One region of the Paenibacillus glufosinatiresistens genome, then DNA from elsewhere that is predicted to be linked to it. Evidence: predicted binding sites of a transcription regulator. Region 1 holds the regulator's gene; the other holds the start of a gene.

Region 1 (11,131 bases):
AATACCGAAGACGATGTCGTCCGCGGGCTGAAGTCGGGAGCCGACGACTATATCACGAAGCCGTTCGGCGTATCGGAGCTGCTGGCGCGGGTAAGCGCGGTGCTGCGGCGAATCTCGGGCATTGCGGAAGAGCCCGCACGGACGAACGATCCCGAGGCGGCGTCCATTATTCTCGGACAGCTGGAGATCTATCCCGACCGGTACGAGGTCTCGCTTGGCGGACAGAGCATCAATCTGCGTCCCAAGGAATTCGAGGTGCTGCTGTATCTGGCCCGCAAGCCCGGCGTAGTGCTGACGCGCGACGATCTGATGAATGCTGTGTGGGGCTTCGATTACATCGGCGGCCAGCGGACGGTGGACGTGCACGTCAGCTCGCTGCGGAAGAAGCTGGAGCTGGACCCCGAATCGGTTCATATCGACTCTATCCGCGGCGTCGGCTACAAACTGGTTGTCAACAAGAAGAGAACTTCGGTCCTGGGACAGTGACCGGAGTTCTTCTGTTATTAGGGGAGCCGGAAGCCGGGCGGGCCGGGGAAATTTCGCGCGGGCCGATCGAGCGGACGGCGGAACGAGCGCTGGACATTCAGGCCCAGCTCGGCCGGATGGGCGATTTTACACCGCGTTAACAATTCGTCCTACGTGCATTTACATTGGCCCGGTATGATGAGAATCGAAGAAGAAGCGAAGGAGCCAGCCCAAATCCATGAAATCCATCATTGATATAGAGAAACTGAATCTCTACTACGAGTCCTTTCATGCGCTGAAGAATGTCGATCTGCAGATTCCGGAGAAGGCGGCTACCGCCTTTATCGGCCCTTCCGGCTGCGGCAAATCGACGCTGCTGCGCACGCTCAACCGGATGAACGATATGATTCCCGGTACCCGCATCGAGGGGAAGGTGGCCATCGGCGGCAGCGATATCTATGACGGCAGCGTCGAAGTGGAGTCGCTTCGCAAGACGGTCGGCATGGTGTTCCAGCAGCCCAACCCGTTCCCGAAGTCCATCTATGACAACGTGGCTTATGGTCCGCGCCTGCACGGCAAGCCGTCCAAGGGCGAGCTGGATCAGCTGGTGGAGCAGAGTCTGCGCCAGGCCGCCCTATGGGACGAGGTGAAGGATTTCCTGCGCAAATCGGCGCTGAGCCTCTCCGGCGGCCAGCAGCAGCGGCTGTGCATTGCCCGGGCGCTTGCGGTGCAGCCCGACATTCTGCTGATGGACGAAGCGACCTCGGCCCTTGATCCGGTCTCAACCCAGAAGATTGAAGAGCTGGTGCAGGAGCTCAAAGGCAGCTACACGATCGTCATGGTCACCCATAACATGCACCAGGCCGCCCGAATTTCCGACCGTACCGTCTTCTTCCTGAACGGCGTTATCGTTGAGGCGGAGGATACGGACCGGCTGTTCTCGAATCCGCGGGATTCCCGCACCGAAGACTATATTTCCGGCCGGTTCGGTTGATATCAAAGGAGGAGCATTTCCAGAAATGATTCGCAGAAAAGAATTCGACAAAGACTTGGAAGAGCTTCGCCTTCTGCTTCGGCAGATGGGCGAGCATGTGACGGACGCCCTGGACGGCGCCGTCCGTTCGCTGCAGCAGCAGGACGCCGCCAAAGCCCAGGAGATCGTGCAGGCCGATGCCAGGCTGAATGCGATGGAAGAGAAGATCATGGACATCGGTTCGCGGCTCATCGTCACCCAGCAGCCCGTCGCGAAGGATCTCCGCCGCATTATCGTAGCCTTCAAAATTTCCAGCGATCTGGAGCGCATGGGCGATCTGGCGCTGGATGTGGCCAAGGTCACGCTTCGTCTCCAGGACCAGCCGCTCATCAAGCCGCTGGTGGACATCCCGCGGATGGCGGAGCTGGTTCGGGTCATGACGGATGAAGCGATCACGGCCTACCTCGATGAGAATACCGACCTTGCCTGCAAAATGGCCCAGGACGACGACCAGGTCGACCATCTCTACAGCGAGATGATCAATGAGCTGTACGGCTACATGGTGGAGAAGCCGGAGACCGTCGCCCAGGCGATGCTGTTGACCCTGGTTGGCCGGTATATCGAGCGGATCGCCGACCACGCAACCAATATTGGCGAGAGCGTGGTCTACCTGGTTACCGGCAAGCGGCCGGACCTGAACGCGTAGAATCTAGCGGGTTGTTACGGCCCATCAAGAGAAGGAAAGCGAACGGACGCTGGGGCGTCCGGCACTTTCCTTCTTTTTTTTGACCGGCCTATGGTAAGATGGAGGCAAGCTATAGGCAAGTACAGGCAAGTACAGGCAAGCAATTCTTGAGGCGAGGTGCTATTCTTGGACAAACTGATTCTTATAGATGGCAACAACATCATTTACCGCGCGTTCTTCGCGATGCCCCCGCTGACGAATGCTGCCGGACAGCAGACGAACGCCGTGTACGGGTTCACCACCATGCTGCTCCGGCTCATTGAAGAGCATAAGCCGACCCATATGATCGTTGCATTCGACGCGGGGAAGACGACCTTCCGGCATGAGGGCTACCAGGACTACAAGGGCGGCCGCCAAAAGACGCCGCCGGAACTGTCGGAACAGTTCCCGCTGCTCAAAGAGCTGCTGCGCGGGCTCGGCGTCCCGCAGTTTGAACTGGAGACGTACGAAGCGGACGATATTATCGGCACCGTCTCCCGCCAGGCGGACGAAGCCGGCCGTTCCGTCATGATCGTCTCCGGGGACAAGGACATGCTCCAGCTCGCCTCGGCGCATACGACTATCGCGCTGGTGCGCAAGGGCGTCACCGAGATCGAGCTGTACGGACCGGAGCAGATCCGGGAGAAATACGGACTGACTCCGGAGCAGATTACCGATCTTAAAGGGCTGATGGGCGACGCGAGCGACAATATTCCGGGCGTGCCGGGCGTCGGTGAGAAGACGGCGCTCAAGCTGCTGCATGAATTCGGAAGCGTCGAAGGCGTGCTGGAAGGCGTAGAGAGCCTCAAGGGCAAGATGAAGGAACGGATCGAGACCCATGCAGAGGATGCCCGGATGAGCAAGAAGCTGGCGACCATTTACCGCGAAGTGCCGCTGGTCCACACCTGGGAAGAGATGGCCTTCCCCGGACTGAACCCGGATACGGCGGGACCGGCGCTGGCGAAGCTGGAGTTCCGTTCCCTGCTGGAGCGTCTGAACCTGAGCGGCAGTTCGGCCGGAGGCGAAGAAGCGGCGGAACGGCCCCCGGCCCCCGAGCTGGAGATTGTGATTGCGGATGAGGCGAAGCTGCCTGAAGTCGCCGCAGCGCTGCCGGACGTGCAAGCGCTGCATGTTGAGACGTACGGCGAGAATCCGCACCGGGCTGAAGTGATCGGCCTTGCGCTCTCCACCTCCGGGCGTCACTACTATGTTCCCTTCGAGCTGCTGAAGCAGGAGGCGGCGGCTCCGCTGCTGGAATGGCTGGGCGACCCCGGCATTCGGAAGACCGGCTACGATCTGCACCGGGCGGACCTGGCGCTGCACTGGAAGGGCATCGCTTTTGCCGGGGCCTATCACGACACGCAGCTGGCCGCCTATTTGCTGGACCCGACCGAAGCCAATCAGAGTCTGAGCGATCTTGTCGCCAAATACGGCCTGCCGCGGCTTGCCCCGGACGAAGAAGTGCTGGGCAAGGGGGCGAAGTACCGGCTGCCGGAGCTTGCGAAGCTGGGCGCCCATGTCGCCGGGAAGAGCGCGGCGCTGCTCGGCGTTGCTGCCAAGCAGGAGCGGGAGTTGGCCGATACGTCAATGAGCGGCCTGTTCCATGATCTGGAGATGCCCCTCTCCCGGATTCTCGCGGATATGGAGAAGCAGGGCATCGTTGCGAGCACCGGAGACCTCCGGGAACTGGGCAAGGAATTTGAATCCCAGATCGCCGGACTGGCGGAGAAGATCTATGCCATTGCGGGCACGGAATTCAATCTCAACTCGACGAAGCAGCTCGGCGAAATTCTGTTCGTCAAGCTGGGCCTTCCTGTCGTCAAGAAGACGAAGACCGGCTATTCCACCGATGCCGAGGTGCTGGAGAAGCTGGCCCCCTATCATGAAATCGTACAGCTTATTCTCCAGTACCGGACAATAGCGAAGCTGCAATCTACTTATATTGAAGGATTGCTTAAGGAAATTTCGCCGGAAGACGGCAAAGTCCATACGTACTACCGGCAGACGATTGCCGCTACCGGCCGTCTGAGCAGCCAGTTCCCGAACCTTCAGAATATTCCGATCCGGCTGGAGGAAGGCCGCAAAATCCGCAAAATGTTCGTTCCGTCGGAACCGGGCTGGTCGATCCTGGCCGCCGACTATTCCCAGATCGAGCTGCGGGTGCTCGCGCATATTTCCGACGATGAGCGGCTGAAGGAAGCTTTTGTGCTTGATATGGATATTCATACGAAGACGGCCTCCGATGTGTTTGGCGTGCCGGCGGAAGCGGTGGATTCAAATATGCGCCGTTCGGCCAAAGCGGTCAACTTCGGCATTGTCTACGGCATCAGCGATTACGGTCTGTCGCAGAACCTGGGCATTAACCGCAAAGAAGCCGCCCAGTTCATCGACCAGTATTTCGGGATCTTCCAGGGCGTACGCCGCTATATGGATGAGATCGTCCTTGAGGCCCGGAAGGCCGGTTATGTGACGACGCTGCTGGGCCGGCGCCGCTACCTGCCGGATATCAATGCGAGCAATTTCAATCTGCGCTCGTTCGCCGAGCGGACGGCGATGAATACGCCGATACAGGGAACGGCCGCCGATATCATCAAGCTGGCGATGGTGGAGATGGACCGGGAGCTGGCCGGACGCGGACTCAAGAGCCGCATGCTCCTGCAGGTGCATGACGAACTGGTATTTGAAGTTCCGCCGGATGAGCTGGAGCAGATGAAGTCGCTCGTTCCGGAAGTTATGGAGGGAGCGCTGAAGCTGTCGGTGCCGCTTAAGGCGGAAGTCAGCTATGGAAGTAACTGGTACGAGGCCAAATAGGGGTCCCGCCGCCGGGACATATCCGGTATAATGGGACATGAGGTGAAGACATCATGCCGGAATTGCCGGAAGTAGAGACCGTCAAGAGAACCCTGAACGCCTTGGTGCAAGGCAAGACCCTGTCCGATGTCACCGTCCGCCTGCCGCGCATTATCCGGCGGCCGGACGATATAGAGGCTTTTCGGCTGATGCTGAAAGGCCATACGATACAAGCCGTGGAACGCCGCGGCAAATTTCTGCGTTTCCTGCTGGACGGGCTCGTGCTCGTGTCGCATCTCAGGATGGAAGGCCGGTACGGCATGTACCGGCCGGAAGATCCGCTGGACAAGCACAGCCATGTCATTTTTCACTTTACCGACGGGACGGAGCTGCGTTATACCGACGTCCGCCAGTTCGGCACGATGGATCTGTTCGCCGAAGGGGAGGACCTGGAGCTGCCGCCGCTGAACAAGCTCGGTCTGGAGCCGCTGGACCCCGCTTTCACGCCGGAACGGTTCCGGACATTGCTTGCCGGCAAGCCGACGAAGATCAAGCCGCTGCTGCTCAATCAGGAATATGTCGTCGGCATCGGCAATATTTATGTGGATGAGTCCCTGCACCGGGCCGGCATTCATCCGGAGACCAGCGCGGGGGCGCTGACTGCGGAGCAGGCGGAGCGGCTGCACCGGGCCATTGTGGACACGCTGAGCGAAGCGGTCGAAGCCGGAGGCTCCTCCGTGAAGTCCTATGTCAACGGTCAAGGCGAGAGCGGCACCTTCCAGCAGAAGCTGCTCATTTACGGCCGCAAGGACGGGGTCTGCTATACATGCGGCAGCCCTGTCGAGAAGAGCCGGGTCGGCGGGCGGGGAACGCACTTTTGCCCGAACTGCCAGCGGCTGACCCCTTAACGGGTACACGCGTTTTCGTTCTTTTCATTCCGGCTGGCACCCCCTGCTGAGAGCGCCCATATACTGTGGAAGAGGTTTTATCACGGCTGCCGCTAAGCATCCCGCGCGTTCCTTCGGACACGCGGCGCCCGGCGGCTCTCCACGGGAGGGGATTGCGGGTGCTCAGCCCTTTATTTTCACTGCTGCTGCTGGCCTTTGCCCTGAGTCTGGACGGTTTTGGCGTCGGAGTTACATACGGCTTGCGCAAGCTGAAGATTCCTTTGCTGTCGATTGTCATTATTTCATTGTGTTCGGGCATTGTCATTTGTGTGTCTATGCAGGTCGGAGTGCTGTTGGCCCGGATTGTCTCGCCGCATGCGGCATCCGAAGTCGGGGCGGTGATTCTGCTATTGATGGGCGGCTGGTCGCTCATTCAGACTGCGATGCAGAAGAGGGATGACGGGGAAGCGGATGGGAAGCCGGACGAGATGAAGTCCGAAAGACCGGAGGCGGAAGCGGAAGCCGCTGCGGAGACGCAAGCCGCTGCGGAGGCGGAAGGACGCTCCGTCTTCGTTCTGGAACTCCGCCGCCTCGGCATTGTGATTCAGATTCTGCGCACGCCTTCGTCGGCCGATATGGACGCTTCGGGCACCATATCGGCCAAGGAAGCGATGGTGCTCGGCATCGCGCTCTCGCTCGATGCCTTCGGCGCCGGTCTGGGCGCGGCGCTGCTCGGCTTTCAGCCTGTGCTGACTTCGCTGACTATTGCGCTGTTCAGCGGCACTTTTGTCGTCATGGGCATGAACACGGGACTCCGGTTCGCCGGCACCTCCTGGATGCAGCGCGCTTCCGCGCTGCCGGCCCTTTTATTGATCGTCATGGCAATTATTAAGCTGCTGTAAGTACTGGTTATGAGGTGAACAACATGATTATGGGCTTAACCGGCGGAATCGCCTCCGGCAAAAGCACCGTGTCCGCCCTTCTGCAGCGCCGCGGCGCCCGGCTGGTGGACGCGGATGTCATTGCCCGGGAAGTTATGCTTCCCGGACATCCGGTTCTGGCGGCTGTCGTGGAACACTTCGGAAGAGACCTTCTGCTGCCGGACGGGAGCCTGAACCGGGCGGCGCTCGGAGAGCGGGTATTCGGGAACCCGGAGGCTCTGCATACGCTGAACGGGCTGACGCATCCGGCGATCCGGGCGGAGATTCGGGAGCAAATGCAGAGACTGGACTCGGAGCAGCCGTCCGGATTGGTCATTGTAGATATTCCGCTGCTGTATGAATCGGGGCTCGAAACGATGTTTAAATCGGTTCTGGTCGTCTACGTGCCGCGAGCGGTACAGCTGGAGCGTCTGATGGCCCGGAACGGATTGACCCGGGAGCAGGCGGTCAAGCGCCTGGATGCACAGATGGACATTGAGCAGAAACGGCTTCGGGCCGACTATGTAATTGACAACAGCGGGAGTCCGGAGGCTGCGGAGGAGCAGGTCGGACTTTTATGGGACAGGCTGGGCCTGTCATGAAGTGGCTCGTGAAGAAGAGAGTGCTGCTTGTCCTTCTGCTCGGATTCATCGGGGTGCTCTTCCTCAGCACCAACTGGATGTCCTGGTTCTATCCGATTCATTATAAGGATGATATTCGCAGACACAGCGTCACCTATCAGGTCGATCCGTTCCTCGTCGCGGCGATTATCCGGGTGGAGACCAACTACAAGCCGGGGCGCGAATCGAGAAAAGGCGCTATCGGCCTCATGCAGCTCATGCCGGATACGGCCAAATGGGCGCTTGAGAAGGCCAAGCTCCCCGATGTCTCGATGGACAGGCTGAAGAAGGAGCCGTCCGCCAACATCGAGCTCGGAGCCTGGTATCTCGGCTCGCTGCTGCAGCAGTTCGACGGGAACCGGACGGCGGTCATCGCTGCATACAATGCGGGTCCCGGCAAGGTGCAGAGCTGGATAGACGAAGGAACCTGGGACGGCAGCTTCGACACCGTCAAGGACATCCCCTTCGGCGAGACGCGCCATTATGTACAGCGGGTCATTTATTATTATAATCAGTATACGGAGATTTACGGCACCTTCTGAAGGCGGGAGGAAGGAACCGGAAGAAGAGCCGGACATTCTTTCGAATGTACCGGCCCTTTCCGGGCAAGCTTATAACGGCAGATTATTTGAAGCTTCCTGCCAGCTGTTGTTCGGCGATGGTTACAAGACGCTTCGTGATGTAACCTCCGATCGAACCGTTCTCGTAGGAAGTTTTATTGCCTTGGTATCCATCCGGGGAAAGAGTGATACCAAGCTCCTGGGCAACTTCAAATTTCAGTTGTTCCAGAGCGGCGTTGGACTTCGGTACAACCAGGTTGTTGGAGTTGGAGCTTCCACTGCTCGACTGTGCCATTTCTGTTCACCTCCTATCGGGTTGGTAACTGTATTATGTACCGCATTCCGCCCGTTCATGAGTTCATATTATCAGGTGTTTTTTGGAAAGGAAGTGAATCGATGAAATGCCCCTACTGCGACCATACCAATACGAAGGTGCTGGATTCCCGGCCGGCCAATGAGAATAAATCGATCCGCCGCAGGCGGGAGTGCGAGAACTGCAGCCGCAGGTTCACGACGTTCGAGATGGTGGAGGAGACCCCGCTAATTGTCATCAAGAAGGACGGAAGCCGGGAAGAGTTCAGCCGGGACAAAATTCTCCGTGGGCTGATCCGCGCCTGCGAGAAGCGTCCCGTATCCGTCGAACGGCTGGAGATGATTGTGTCCGAAGTGGAAAAAGCGCTGCGCGGCATTGCCGTCGCCGAAGTCGACAGCCAGCAGATCGGAGAGCTGGTTATGGAACAGCTCTACCCCGTGGACGAAGTGGCCTACGTCCGCTTCGCATCCGTCTACCGTCAGTTCAAGGACATTAACATGTTCATGAAGGAACTGAAGGGCCTGTTGTCCCGAAATCCGAAGGAGACCGACGCTCTGTAGGAGACTTCTGGCGCTTTCGGCTTGCGGTAGGGAGGGACCGGACGGGCATTGTTCGGTCCCCTCAAAAAAAGGGTTGCGTTTTGGTACAAGACCCTGTATAATCTTTTCTTGTGAGCGGTTGAGAAATTGTCGCTGTGGGGCCTTAGCTCAGCTGGGAGAGCGCATCGCTGGCAGCGATGAGGTCAGGGGTTCGATCCCCCTAGGCTCCACCATAATCGAATATGGACTCTTAGCTCAGTTGGTAGAGCAGTTGACTCTTAATCAATTGGTCCAGGGTTCGAGTCCCTGAGAGTCCATCAGGAGAGGAACGGCAGCAATGCCGTTTCTTTTTTTTGGGGTGTTCAGGGGTTGTTATCGTCGTTTGTATGATCGCAAAAAAAGTGTTGCAAAGACCCGGGAAAGCCTGTATAATCTTTTCTTGTGAGCGGTTGAGAAATTGTCGCTGCGGGGCCTTAGCTCAGCTGGGAGAGCGCATCGCTGGCAGCGATGAGGTCAGGGGTTCGATCCCCCTAGGCTCCACCATAATCGAATATGGACTCTTAGCTCAGTTGGTAGAGCAGTTGACTCTTAATCAATTGGTCCAGGGTTCGAGTCCCTGAGAGTCCATCGCGAAGAAACGGCAGCAATGCCGTTTCTTTTTGCTTGTCTGCCAAAAAGCAGCTTACCCGTGATGGGCAAGCTGCACTTCAAAACCGTCGGGGTCCAGCACGTAGAAGAAACGCAGGTCCGGACGCGGCGCGATGGGCCCGCGCGAGACAGGGACGCCGCAGCCGTTGAGCCGTTCCATGGCGCCCTCCAGGGATTCCGTCTCAAATCCGATGGAGATGCCGCTGCCGGGGCGAAGAGCCGCCTCGGAGCCGGTCTCGATCAGCTCCAGCTTGGGCTGACCGGGAGATCCGAGCATGGCGATCCGGCGGCCCCGGCTCTCGAATCGCCGTTCAACCGTAAGTCCCAGAATACCGTGATAGAAGGCCAACGAAGCCTCCAGATCGCGCACTCTCAGCGTTATCCAGTTCATTTGTAGATTCATATCAGGGGATAGCTCCTTCTCATCTCAGGTAATCGAAGCCTCGTAGATGGCCTGAATCGAGCGCTCCAGCGCCGCGTTGAAGGCTTCATCCGTCTGAGCGGCTCCCAACCCTTCCGAGAGGGCGCGGGAGAAGCTGGCGATCAGGCCGTGGTTGCGTGCCAGGCGCTGGTTCGCTTCCTGCTGCGGATACCCGCCCGAGAGGGCGACAATGCGCAGAACATGAGGGTTGTCCATCAAATCGCGGTAATAATTGTCCTCGCTGGGAAGGGAGAGCTTCAGCATCACCTCAACGCCTTCATCCAGCGCATCGAGCTGGCGGGCAAGTTCGGCTTTCAGCAGACGCTCCGAGTCGGCTTTGTCGGGCTGACGAATATCGACTTCGGGTTCGATAATCGGCACGAGGCCTGCGGCTGCGATTCGTCTGCCGAGCTCGAACTGCTGCTCGACCACCTCGCGGATACCCTCAGGATGAGCCGCGGCGATAACCGACCGCATCTTCGTGCCGAAGATCCGTTTGTCCGCTGCCCGTTGCAGCAATTCATCCAGGCGGGGAATGGGCTTCAGAAGCTGTACCCCGCCGCTTGGAGCGGCCAGCCCTTGATCCACTTTCAGGAAGGGCACAATTCCTTTCTTCTCCCATAAATAATCTGCAGTAGGCATGCCGTCAATACTCCGGTCCATCGTATTCTCGAACAGAATAGCGCCGAGAATGTACTCGGACCGGAAGGCCGGACTCTTGATGATCCGGGTCCGCATTTCGTGAACAAGCTCGAACATTTGATCTTCGTTCGAATACCGGTCTGCGGCGATGCCGTACAACCCCAGCGCCTTGGGGGTGCTTCCGCCGCTCTGGTCCAGCGCGGCGATAAATCCTTGTCCGGAACGAATCCGATTGCGTTGTTCTTGGTTCATGACACTTCTCCTTTCGCTTTCAGCGGATAATGAGGCAGTTGCCCTCCACATTATAGCACCCTTAACAGGACGTTCCGAAACCGCAGAGAACCGAGGTGAGGATACTTGGCCGCTGCATAACGGCATGACGGGAGAAATGTCACAACCCGTCCGATAAAATTGTGATACACTAAAGCGGCGCAACGCCAAATCTTCACCCCCTCTTTCATTGCCCCTCTTTTTTTGTCCCTTTGATTCACCGCAATAACGCGTCATTGCTTAACGAGATGACGCGACAGTATGGAAAATGTGAACTAATTAGACATTGTTCGCCCTCCTTTATCCTCTTTTTTCTGATATATTTCATTTATTCGTCATAAGCTCCCTATCTCGATAAC
Region 2 (11,131 bases), 160 kb from region 1:
GAATTCCCCCGAATGGCCGAGCCGCCCGGGCTTCAGCAGCGTGATGAGGTTGAACAGCTCGTCCAGATCGTTCTGGACGGGCGTGGCCGTGAGCAGAAGGCAGTATTTTTTGCGAAGCAGCTGAACGAACTGATAATTGGTCGTCTTCTTGTTCTTCAGCTTGTGGGCCTCGTCGATAATCAGCATGTCGTATTCCCGCCCGAGCAGCAGCTCGCGGTGGGGATCGCGCTTGGCCGTGTCCATGGAAGCGACGACAATCTCATTGTCCCAGGAATAATGCTTCTTCTGGGCGACGGCGGGGATGCCGAATTTGGCATTAAGCTCCCGCACCCACTGGAGCACCAGCGAAGCAGGGACCAGAATCAGCGCCCGGGTCACCAGCCCGCGGACGAGGTATTCCTTCAGCACCAGGCCCGCTTCAATGGTCTTGCCGAGTCCGACTTCATCCGCGAGAATGGCGCGGCCGGACATCTCCAGCAGCACCCGGCGGGCGGTCTCGCTCTGATGGGGCAAGGGAGACAGGCTGCTCAGCTGTTTGAGGCATTGAAGTTCGTCGAAGCTTGTGACCAGGGTTGCGGCCTCTCCTTCCACCGCAAGTCTTGCAAGCCGCCAGTCTCCCCAGGGCCCGCCCCGGTCCAGCCGTTCCGACAGCTCGCCTTGCCAGCTGCGGTCGATATGGAGAGGGACGGGAAGGGGAGAGGGCGCGGCCGGAATGCCGGGAAAGGGCAGGTCTGCGGGCTGCGGACCGGTTGAATCGGCAGTGATGGATGCGTTCTCGGCGTTGGAATTCATGCGGCGGCCTCCTCCGGCGGTTCTGTGGAACACAGTTGACTAGTAGTATGGCTCGGATTCAAAGATTTCATAACCGTGTCAAGCGCGATCCGGCGCGGTTTATGGGGTCCCCGGGTCCGAAAAACCGAGCTATTGCCCCCTCCGGCCCAGCGTTTGGCCAAAAAAAGGGAGATGGAGGACGGATTTTGGACTAAACTTTTTGATACAATATGTGGTATAGTTGAAAGGCTGAACCCCACTACATATTGTGAAAAATATGGGAACTCGGCGTTTGACGCGCTTCCTTGAGGGGTTATTGGATAGTGACAACAATCGGATTATGGAATCAGGAGGGGTTATTTTATATGAGTACGGTGCAGCGCAATCAGCGCCTGGAGGGCCTGAGCGAGAAAATCTTTTTGGACCGCTATGCCTGGAAGGATGCCGACACGAACAATGCCAAGGTGGGCGATGTCGTGCTGGTGCTCACGAAGGACGATCCGAAATTCCCGACGAAGGAAGTCGGCGAAATTGTCGAACGCAGCGGCCGGACGGTGACCGTCAAGACGCGCAGCGGCCAGCTGGTAGAGTCGGACGTAGAGAAGCTGACCCTGAACATCGAGAAGACGCCGGAGGAAATGTGGGACCGGCTCGCGGCGGCGATGGCTTCGGTCGAGAAGACGCCCGAGCTGCAGGAGCAGTGGACCGAGAACTTCCGCTCCATTCTGGACGACTGGAAGCTCGTCCCGGGAGGCCGGATCGCGGCCGGCGCCGGTGCAAGCGATGAACTGACGCTGTTCAACTGCTATGTCATTCCTTCGCCGAAGGACAGCCGGGGCGGCATCATGGAGACGCTGTCCGAAATGACCGAGATTATGGCCCGGGGCGGCGGCGTCGGCATCAACCTGTCTTCGCTTCGCCCGCGCCGCGCCATCGTCAAGGGCGTCAACGGATCGTCGAGCGGCTCGGTCTCCTGGGGCGGCCTGTTCAGCTACACGACGGGACTGATCGAGCAGGGCGGCAGCCGCCGCGGCGCGCTGATGCTGATGATGAACGACTGGCACCCGGATGTGCTCGATTTCATCACCGTCAAGCAGACGATGGGCCAGGTGACGAACGCCAACCTGTCTGTATGCGTCAGCAACGATTTTATGAAGGCTGTCAAGGAAGATCTCGACTGGGAGCTGGTCTTCCCGGATACGACCGATGCCGACTATGACGACGTCTGGGACGGCGATCTGGCCAAGTGGAAGGCTGCGGGGCGCAAAGTCATTCCGTACCGCACAGTCAAAGCGCGCGAAATCTGGCAAATCATTATTGAATCCGCCTGGAAGTCCGCCGAGCCCGGCGTGGTCTTCATGGAATACTACAACCAGATGTCCAACAGCTGGTACTTCAACCCGATCATCTGCACGAATCCGTGCGGCGAACAGGGTCTGCCGGCATGGGGCGTCTGCAACCTGTCGGCCGTGAACCTCTCCAAGTTCTATGACGAAGAGAAGCATGACGTCGCCTGGGATGAACTGAGCCGGGTTACGCGCTATTCGGTGCGCTTCCTGGACAACGTGATCGACAAGACGCCGTACCATTTCCCGGAGAACGAGGCGAACCAGAAGAAGGAACGCCGCGTCGGACTGGGCACCATGGGTCTGGCCGAGCTGATGATCAAGCTGAACGTCCGCTACGGCAGTCCGGAATCGCTGGAATTCCTGGACAAGCTGTACGGCTTCATGGCCCGCGAAGCGTATCTGGCATCCGCCGACATCGCCGAGGAGAAGGGTTCGTTCCAGGCCTTTGACGCCGAGCTCTACATGCAGAGCGGCTTCATGGCCAACATGGAGAAGGTGTATCCGGAAGTTGCCGAAGCGATCCGCGCCAAAGGCATGCGCAACGTGACCGTCATCACCCAAGCGCCGACCGGCAGTACCGGTACCATGGTCGGAACGTCAACCGGCATTGAGCCTTATTTTGCGTTCAAATATTTCCGCCAGAGCCGCCTTGGCTTCGACGAGCAGTTCGTGCCGATTGCCCAGGAATGGCTGGAAGCCCATCCGGGCGAGGAGCTGCCGGACTATTTTGTGACCTCCATGGACCTGTCGGCGAAGGATCACATCCGTGTTCAGGCGGCGATCCAGCGCTGGGTGGACAGCTCCATCTCGAAGACGGCGAACTGCCCGAGCGATTTCACTGTCGAAGAGACGAAGGAACTGTACGAGCTGGCCTTCGATCTCGGCTGCAAAGGCGTAACGATCTACCGCGACGGCAGCCGCGACACGCAGGTGCTCCAGACCGAGAAGAAGGACGACAAGAAAGAGACTCCCGCTGACCAAGCTTCCGCAGGAAGTGCGGCGTCCGATGTCTCCGCCGCGAATACGTCTTCTGCGGCCCCGGCTGCTCCGGCCGCCATTCCGGCTTCGCCGGCGGCCGGCGACATGGACCGCCAGTACAAGAAGCGTCCGCAGGTGCTGCGCGGTGCGACGTACAAGATCAACACGCCGTTCGGCATGGCGTATATCACCATCAATGACCTGGACGGCACGCCGGCCGAGATCTTCCTGAACGTCGGCAAAGCCGGCTCCGACGTGTTCGCCATGGCCGAAGCGCTGGGCCGCGTCTGCTCGCTGTTCCTGCGCTACGGCGACCACGGCAACAAGGTTGAGCTGCTTATCAAGCACCTCAAAGGCATCGGCGGCTCCGGCGCGATCGGCTTCGGCGCGAACCGCGTCGAGTCCATCGCCGACGCCGTAGCGAAGGCCCTGGAGACGCACGCGCAGAACAACGCGGCCGAAGAGCACGCCCATGCGCCGATCGCCGCGACGCTGGCGCTTGAGGTACCGGAGATCGCTCCGGCGGCTGCGGCTCCGGAAGCGGGCAGCGGCGATCACGGCGGCCACGGCCACAACCATGCCGCCGCGGCCTCTCGGGACCTGTGCCCGTCCTGCGGCTCGGCCTCGCTGATTAACATCGAGGGCTGCAAGTCCTGCAGCAATTGCGGATACAGCAGATGCGGGTAAGTTAATACCGAAACAAAAAGCACTTCGCTGAGTGTGATGGATTATGGAAGTTCATTTTATTCAAATGGTTTCTCCTATGGACAGCTGCGTTTATGCAGCTGTCCATTTTTCAATTCAAGTATGTTCCAGTCCCGGATTCTTGCACTGGAATTGTTGTAGGACTCAAGCCGGCAGAAGCAATTACACCCTGACTAACAATTCGAGTGATTATTAAAGCAAGTTCAGTAGGTGTTTCTTTTAAGCCCATCGCAAACCAATGTTGAAGGATTCCCATATTGGCTGATATTACAAAGGTTATCAAATAGCCGAGGGGGACGATGACTTTATTTTGTTGAGGCTGCCACTCCGGAATCTTCTGTGATAATTGGTTTTGCATAAAACGGCTTATTTGTTCCAGAAATGATGGATCTCCTTTGGGTCCCAAAATGACTTTAAAAAATTCGCTGTGAAATTTACAAAAATCAAAAATTCTTGTAATTTTTGGATACGGCTCATCTTTAGAAGCATAGTTAAATAATTCAAGAAAGCTCAATTGAACAATAATCTCTCTTAGTCCTCCATAAACCTCTGATTTATTTTGTTCTAAAAGGTCGCTAACATCTTGATAATGTAAGTAGAAAGTTCCACGATTGAGTCCGGCTCGTTTGGTAATATCACTAACTGTGATAGCGTCCACGCCTTTTTCCTCGATTAGTTCCAAAAGAGCTTTGCGAAGTAAGTTTTTCGTGCGAAGTTTTCTGCGATCCATTTTCTCTGACAAATTATCCGCCCTTTCAGTAAACTGTGATTGTGATGATTAATGAACAGACTATGGATTCATTGATTATTGTATTAACTTTGGAGTCTATTATAATAAGTATTGTGGTAGTTAATCAACACTAATCAACACTTTATAGCGGCTAGTCCAGCGATTCTAGAAAATAAGGAGAGATGAAATTTATGAAAAATTCAATTTTCCAAGGAACCATTGACCATTCGGGATTTGTCGTACCTAACATTAATGTAGCAGTTGATTTCTTTGAAAAAACATTAGGTTTTGAAGTGCTATTTCGACCAGGTAGGCTGCAATTTGAAGACGATAGTTTGAAAAGATATTTTGGGGTTCACGAAAATTCAGTGGTTGAAGGAGCAGCCTTTTTGCAATATGGAGGTCGAAAAATCGAGTTGGTGCAATGGTCGGCTCCAGATCAACAGAATGTTCAACCAAAACCAAGTGATACCGGGGCTTCGCATCTAGCTTTAACAGTTACCGATCTGGATGCTGCTTTAAGTTATTTTAAAGAGCAATCCGATGTGGTCGTTAGAGAACTCAGCCCTCTTGGTTTCTTTTATATAACCACTTCTTGGGGAATGGAGATTCAAATTATGAAACATCAGTAACATTCGTTGGAAGTTGCTGTTTTATAAGAAAGATAGTGCGTTTTTGTACTTAAGAGGGTTGCCCCGGCCCCTCCCTTCCTCTATAATCGACCGAAAGGAAATGAAAGGAAGGTGGGCGTCGTGAAGCGGTTCAAGATGGCTTATGTGGTTCTCTGCCACAAGAATCCGCAGCAGATTAATCTTTTGCTGGAATCCTTGAAGGATGAGCATGTGGAGTTCTTCCTGCATGTCGATGCAGAGAGCGGGATTGAGCACGAAATCCGGCACCGGCCGGATATTCATTTTGTCCGGGAGCCGGTCGTGGTGCAGTGGGGGCATTACAGTCAAATCGAGAGTGTGCTGAAATGCTTCAAGCTGATCCGGGAGACCGATGCCTACGATTATGTTCATCTGATCAGCGGGCAGGATCTGCCGCTTGTTCCGAACCGGACGATCGCCGAATTCTTCAAGGCCGCCGAGGGCAAGGAATTCGTCAAGCATGTGAAGCTGCCGAACAGCACGGAGATGTGGGGGTGCCTCTACCGGGTGTCGGTCTATTATCCGAGATTTCTGATCTCCAAAGACAGACGGATAACCCGCCTTCGCGACCGGTACACGAATGTAGTCATGAGAGTACCGTTTCTGAGACGCAAGCTGGACGCACTCCCGGCCGAGCTGTACAAGGGGTCGAACTGGATGTCCATCACGGGAGCCTGCATGGAGTACATTCTGGACTACATCGGCGGCAATCCGGATTACGACCGGCTGTTCCGGCATTCCTTTTGCGGCGATGAAGTCTACTTCCATACCCTTATTCTGAACAGTCCCTACCGGGAGAATGTCGTGAATGAGATCAAGCGGTATACGGACTGGGACACCGGGCCGGATTATCCGCGTACGCTCCGCTTGGAGGACTACAGCCGCATCCGGGAGAAGGGCCAGGGCTGCTTCTGGGGACGCAAGTTCGACCTTGACGTGGACCGGGAGATCATCGACCATCTGCTGCTGGAAGCTTGAAGAGAAGGCGCCCCGACCGGGGCGCCCTTTAATGTTCCGGGCTGTGCCGGGGGTATGCCTATACAAAACGGAGCGTCATCCTGTATAATCGAATTATAGAGACTGGTCTACAGATTAATCACAAAGGAACGGAAGGTGCGCAATGGACAAGCCGACGGAGAATACCCGGCAGAAGTTTATACAGACGGCTTCCCGCCTGTTCCGGCTTCAAGGGTATCACGGCACCGGAATCAACCAGATTATCAAGGAGAGCGGGGCGCCGAAGGGCTCGCTCTATTATCATTTTCCCGGAGGGAAGGAGCAGCTTGCGGCAGAGGCGGTGGAGACCAATGCAGCCTTCGTCGGGGAGCTGCTGGACCGGCATTTGTCGGGAGCGGAGAGCCCGGCGGAGGCGGTCGAAGCGCTGATCGAAGAGATGGCGAAGCACTTTCCGGAGGACCGGGGAGGCCTGGGCATTCCGATTGCCTCGGTTGCGCTGGAGACCGCGCTGACGAGCAGCCGGCTGCGGGAAGCCTGTGTGCAGGCCTACGCAGGCTTCGAGCAGCGCTTCGCGGAGAAGCTGAGGCAGGCCGGCAGGGAAGACGAGCAGGCGCGGCTTCTGGGCGCCGCCGTCAACGCCTTGATTGAGGGCGCCTGCCTGGTCTCTTTTGCCAAAGGAAATGCGGACCCCCTCCGCGCCGCTAAGGCAGCCGTCCGGCTCATGCTGGACTCCACTTCATGAAGAAAGAAGGATTGGCAATGAGCATTCTGGTTACCGGCTTCAACGGTAAAGTCGGCCGGGAAGTCGCGAATAAGCTGGAGCATGATGAATATGATTTTGTGAACGCGGTCCGCAATGTCGAGAAAGCCCGGTCCGCCTACGGAGACCGTTACCGGTTCGTACGGCTGGATCTGTCCGATTCTTCGACGTTTCGGCCGGCGCTGACGGGAATCGACCGCATCTTCCTGATGTATCCGCCCGGCGACGCTGTGGATTTTGCCGGCTTTATCGAAGCGGCCAAGAAAGCAGGCGTTCGCCACATCGTCTATTTGTCCCTGAAAGACATTCAGTATCTGCCGTTTATCCATCATTACCGGAACGAGAAGCTCATCCGCCGTTCGGGAATCCCGTTCACTTTTTTGCGGGCCGGGTATTTCATGCAGAATCTGAATGATTTCCTGCGGGGCGAGCTGGTGAAGAATAACCGGATCTTTGTGGCGGCGGGCAAAGGGCGGACCAGCTTTGTAGATGCCAGAGATCTGGCCGAAGCGGCCGTGGAGGCGTTTAACCATCCCGACCGGCATCAAGGCCGGGCCTATGTGCTGACAGGGGAGGAGGCACCCGACTTCTACGAGGTGGCCGAGGCCATGACCGGCGTATTGGGGCGGCCGATCACCTACGCCAATCCTTCGGTGAAGGATTTCAAGGCGTATATGCTGAAACAAGGGACCGACCCGGCCTTCGTGAATGTCGTGGTGGGCATTCATATTCCGACCAAGCTGGGGCTGGCCAAGGGCATCCGCCGCGATTATGAGACGATGACCGGCCGCAAGCCGACGAAGCTGAAGCAGTATCTGGAGGACCACCGGGACTCCTGGATGTAGGCGTTCCTGCGCGGTACAGGAGCTTTCTGAAGAAAGCGTGCAGCGAAGAGAGGGCAACCCGCCTTTCTCTGCCCGCAAGAAGCTGGCTTCTGTCTGGCCTGGGACAAAAAAGAGACAAAAAGACAAAAAAGACATCCTTCTCCATGGGAGAGGATGTCTTCTTCGTTACAGGAACCGCGAGGCATCGCGGGTTAATTGCGGATCAGATAATCGAATGCGCCCAGGGCGGCGGTAGCGCCGGAACCCATGGAGATAATGATCTGCTTGTAAGGACTGTTAGTGCAGTCGCCCGCGGCGAAGACGCCGGGGATGCTGGTTGCGCCATGGTTATCGACGATGATCTCGCCGAACCGGGTGCGGTCGAGCGAATCGGCCAGCCAGTCGGTATTGGGAACCAGACCGATCTGGACAAATACGCCTTCGAGGTTGATGTGCTGTTCAGCGCCGGTGTCGCGTTCGACATAGGTAATGCCGTCCACTTTGTCGGTGCCGGTGATTTCCTTGGTCTGCACATTCTTCAGAACCGTAACGTTCGGAAGGCTGTACAGACGTTCCTGAAGTACAGAATCGGCCTTAAGTTCAGGCAGGAACTCCAGCACAGTCACGTGCTTAACGATACCTGCAAGATCGATGGCCGCTTCGATGCCGGAATTGCCGCCGCCGATAACGGCGACATGCTTGCCGGCGAACAGCGGTCCGTCGCAGTGCGGGCAGTAGGCCACGCCTTTGTTCTTGAACTGTTCCTCGCCGGGAACGCCGACATTGCGCCAGCGGGCGCCGGTGGAGAGGATCACGGTCTTGCTCTTCAGCACCGCGCCGTTCTCCAGCTCGACTTCGATGAGGTCTTTCTTCTCCAGACGAACGGCCCGCTGGAGCTTCATGATGTCGACCTCATATTCCTTGACATGCTCTTCCAGGCTTGCAGCCAGCTTCGGACCTTCCGTGTATTTCACACTGATGAAGTTCTCGATGCCGACCGTGTCATTGACCTGGCCGCCGAAGCGTTCGGCCACAACGCCGGTGCGGATGCCTTTGCGGGCCGCATAAATCGCGGCGCTGGCGCCGGCCGGACCGCCGCCGACAACAAGCACATCAAATGGCTCCTTGTCCGAGAAGTCGGAGGCATCGGCTGTGCTGCCGAGCTTCGCCAAAATTTCTTCCACCGTCATCCGGCCGCTGGCAAAGAATTCGCCGTTCAGATAGACAGAGGGAACGGCCATAACGTTCTTGCTCTCCACTTCGCTCTTGAAGGCGGCTCCGTCGATCATGGTATGCGATACATCCGGGTTGAGCACGCTCATCAGGTTAAGCGCCTGAACGACGTCAGGGCAGTTGTGACAGCTCAGACTGATGTACGTTTCGAACCGGTAATCGCCTTTCAGCGCCTTGATCGAGTCGATGACGCTCTGCTCCGCCTTGGGCGCCCGGCCGCTGACCTGCAGCAGCGCGAGCACGAGCGAAGTGAATTCATGTCCGAGCGGAATCCCGGCGAATACGATGCCGGTCTCCGCGTCCGGGCGGTTCACGCTGAAGCTCGGCGTGCGTTCCAGCACGGCCGGCTCCACCGTAATCCGGCCGGACATTTCGGACAGCTCATTCAGCAGGGACATCATCTCATGGGAGACATCGTCGGTCCCCGCGCTGGCCTTGATCCGGACTTCGCCTTCCAGAAGCTGAAGATATTGATTTAATTGTGCTTTGATATCCGCGTCCAGTGCCATTCAGGCTCAACTCCTCAATGAATACAGTTAGATCTTGCCTACGAGATCGAGGCTCGGTTTCAGGGTCTCGCTGCCTTCTTTCCATTTGGCCGGGCAGACTTCACCCGGGTTCTTGCGAACATATTGGGCAGCCTTGATCTTGTCTACGATGATGCTGGCGTCGCGGCCGATGCCGTCAGCGTTGATTTCTACCGTCTGGATCACGCCGTCCGGGTCGATGATGAAGGTTCCGCGGTCGGCCATGCCCGATGCTTCGTTCAGGACGTCGAAGTTGCGGGAGATCGTGTGCGAAGGGTCGCCGATCATAACGTAAGTAATTTTGCTGATCGCTTCGGAGTGATCGTGCCAAGCTTTATGTGTAAAGTGGGTGTCGGTCGATACGGAATAGACTTCCACGCCCAGGCTCTTCAGCGTTTCGTATTCGTTCTGCAGGTCTTCCAGTTCAGTCGGGCAGACAAACGTGAAGTCGGCCGGATAGAAGCAGACCACGCTCCACTTGCCTTTGAAATCGGCTTCGGACACTTCGATGAAGTTGCCGTTGTGGTAGGCGTTGGCTTTAAAAGGCAGGACTTCTTTTCCAATCAGAGACATATACAGGTTCCTCCTAAGATTAAATGGTATATAGCCGCCATAGAAGATAGCGGTTATTTATTGATAATGATTATCATCTAGTTATTATTATTTGTCAAGGTACGAAGTTGGTATTCACAATTCGTTCAATAAGCCGACCGTTTCTCCTAAGGGGCAGGAATCGGAATCGAATCCTCGAAATCATTAATTAACAGCCAAAACGCGCATGCTGTAACCACCTTATCCCACTTGCAGGAGGAGAAATGATTATGAAAGTGGTCACCGTTCAGACCCTGATGAACCAATTCAGGCTTGAGCTGCTTGCCGGAGAAGCGGGGCTTGCTCGCGCTGTCACCCGGCCCCGGGCGCACCGTCCGGGTCTTGAGTTTGTCGGGTACTTCGACTATTTCCCCATGAACCGGGTTCAGGTGCTGGGACGCAAGGAGATCACCTATCTGCTTAAGCAGGATCTGGACGAACGTGAGCTTCATATCGGCAATATCGTCAAATACCACCCCCCTTGCTTTATTGTAACCTCTGGGCAGCAGGAAATTCCATATCTCACGCTGTTCTGCGAGCAGGAAGGCATCCCGCTTCTGCGGACAGAGGAGACCACGACGGAATTTATCTCCCGGCTGGACGGATTTCTGACGAAGGCGCTGGCGCCGGAGATGTCGATCCACGGTGTATGCGTCAATGTGTCGGGCATCGGGATTCTGCTGAGAGGCCGCTCAGGCATCGGCAAAAGCGAGACGGCGCACACGCTGATCCGCCGGGGGCACCGGTTCGTCGCCGATGATATCGTCGTCCTGAAGAAGCTGGGGCCGGCGACGCTGCTCGGCACCCATAATGAAACCACGCGCGAGTTCCTTGCCCTCCGCAGCATCGGGCTCATCAATGTGGTGCGGCAATACGGGCGGCGGGCCTTCCAGGACGAGACCCGGATTGTGCTGGATATCGAGCTGGCCCCGTGGCAGGATCAGGCGCTGAACAACCAGCTGGAGGTGGTGCCGCAGGATACGGAATATTTGGGCGTCCGCATTCCCCATATCGAGGTTCAGCTCCAGCCGGGGCGGGATGTCGCCGGTCTGATCG

Evidence for each region. Region 1 encodes NrdR, which represses ribonucleotide reductase genes. Its sites were predicted from a motif close to AACACNATATATNGTGTT; they were not measured.
Region 2: the regulator NrdR is predicted to act here: its motif matches at 1,027-1,044, upstream of RBI05_RS01650 (adenosylcobalamin-dependent ribonucleoside-diphosphate reductase).

The regions. Positions count from the first base shown of each region.
Region 1 covers NZ_JAVFHT010000001.1:214,666-225,796, forward strand. The annotation lists gene RBI05_RS00890 (response regulator transcription factor) at 1-486, shown strand, start outside; gene pstB (phosphate ABC transporter ATP-binding protein PstB) at 704-1,459, shown strand; gene phoU (phosphate signaling complex protein PhoU) at 1,485-2,144, shown strand; gene polA (DNA polymerase I) at 2,310-4,973, shown strand; gene mutM (DNA-formamidopyrimidine glycosylase) at 5,027-5,860, shown strand; gene RBI05_RS00915 (manganese efflux pump) at 6,019-6,741, shown strand; gene coaE (dephospho-CoA kinase) at 6,765-7,361, shown strand; gene RBI05_RS00925 (lytic transglycosylase domain-containing protein) at 7,358-7,921, shown strand; gene RBI05_RS00930 (alpha/beta-type small acid-soluble spore protein) at 8,004-8,234, opposite strand; gene nrdR (transcriptional regulator NrdR) at 8,336-8,812, shown strand; tRNA gene RBI05_RS00940 (tRNA-Ala) at 8,949-9,024, shown strand; tRNA gene RBI05_RS00945 (tRNA-Lys) at 9,036-9,108, shown strand; tRNA gene RBI05_RS00950 (tRNA-Ala) at 9,259-9,334, shown strand; tRNA gene RBI05_RS00955 (tRNA-Lys) at 9,346-9,418, shown strand; gene RBI05_RS00960 (VOC family protein) at 9,474-9,842, opposite strand; gene RBI05_RS00965 (fructose bisphosphate aldolase) at 9,867-10,754, opposite strand.
Region 2 covers NZ_JAVFHT010000001.1:378,313-389,443, forward strand. The annotation lists gene RBI05_RS01645 (DEAD/DEAH box helicase) at 1-792, opposite strand, end outside; gene RBI05_RS01650 (adenosylcobalamin-dependent ribonucleoside-diphosphate reductase) at 1,137-3,785, shown strand; gene RBI05_RS01655 (TetR/AcrR family transcriptional regulator) at 3,895-4,545, opposite strand; gene RBI05_RS01660 (VOC family protein) at 4,725-5,165, shown strand; gene RBI05_RS01665 (beta-1,6-N-acetylglucosaminyltransferase) at 5,286-6,161, shown strand; gene RBI05_RS01670 (TetR/AcrR family transcriptional regulator) at 6,304-6,882, shown strand; gene RBI05_RS01675 (SDR family oxidoreductase) at 6,900-7,745, shown strand; gene ahpF (alkyl hydroperoxide reductase subunit F) at 7,937-9,466, opposite strand; gene ahpC (alkyl hydroperoxide reductase subunit C) at 9,494-10,057, opposite strand; gene hprK (HPr(Ser) kinase/phosphatase) at 10,306-11,131, shown strand, end outside.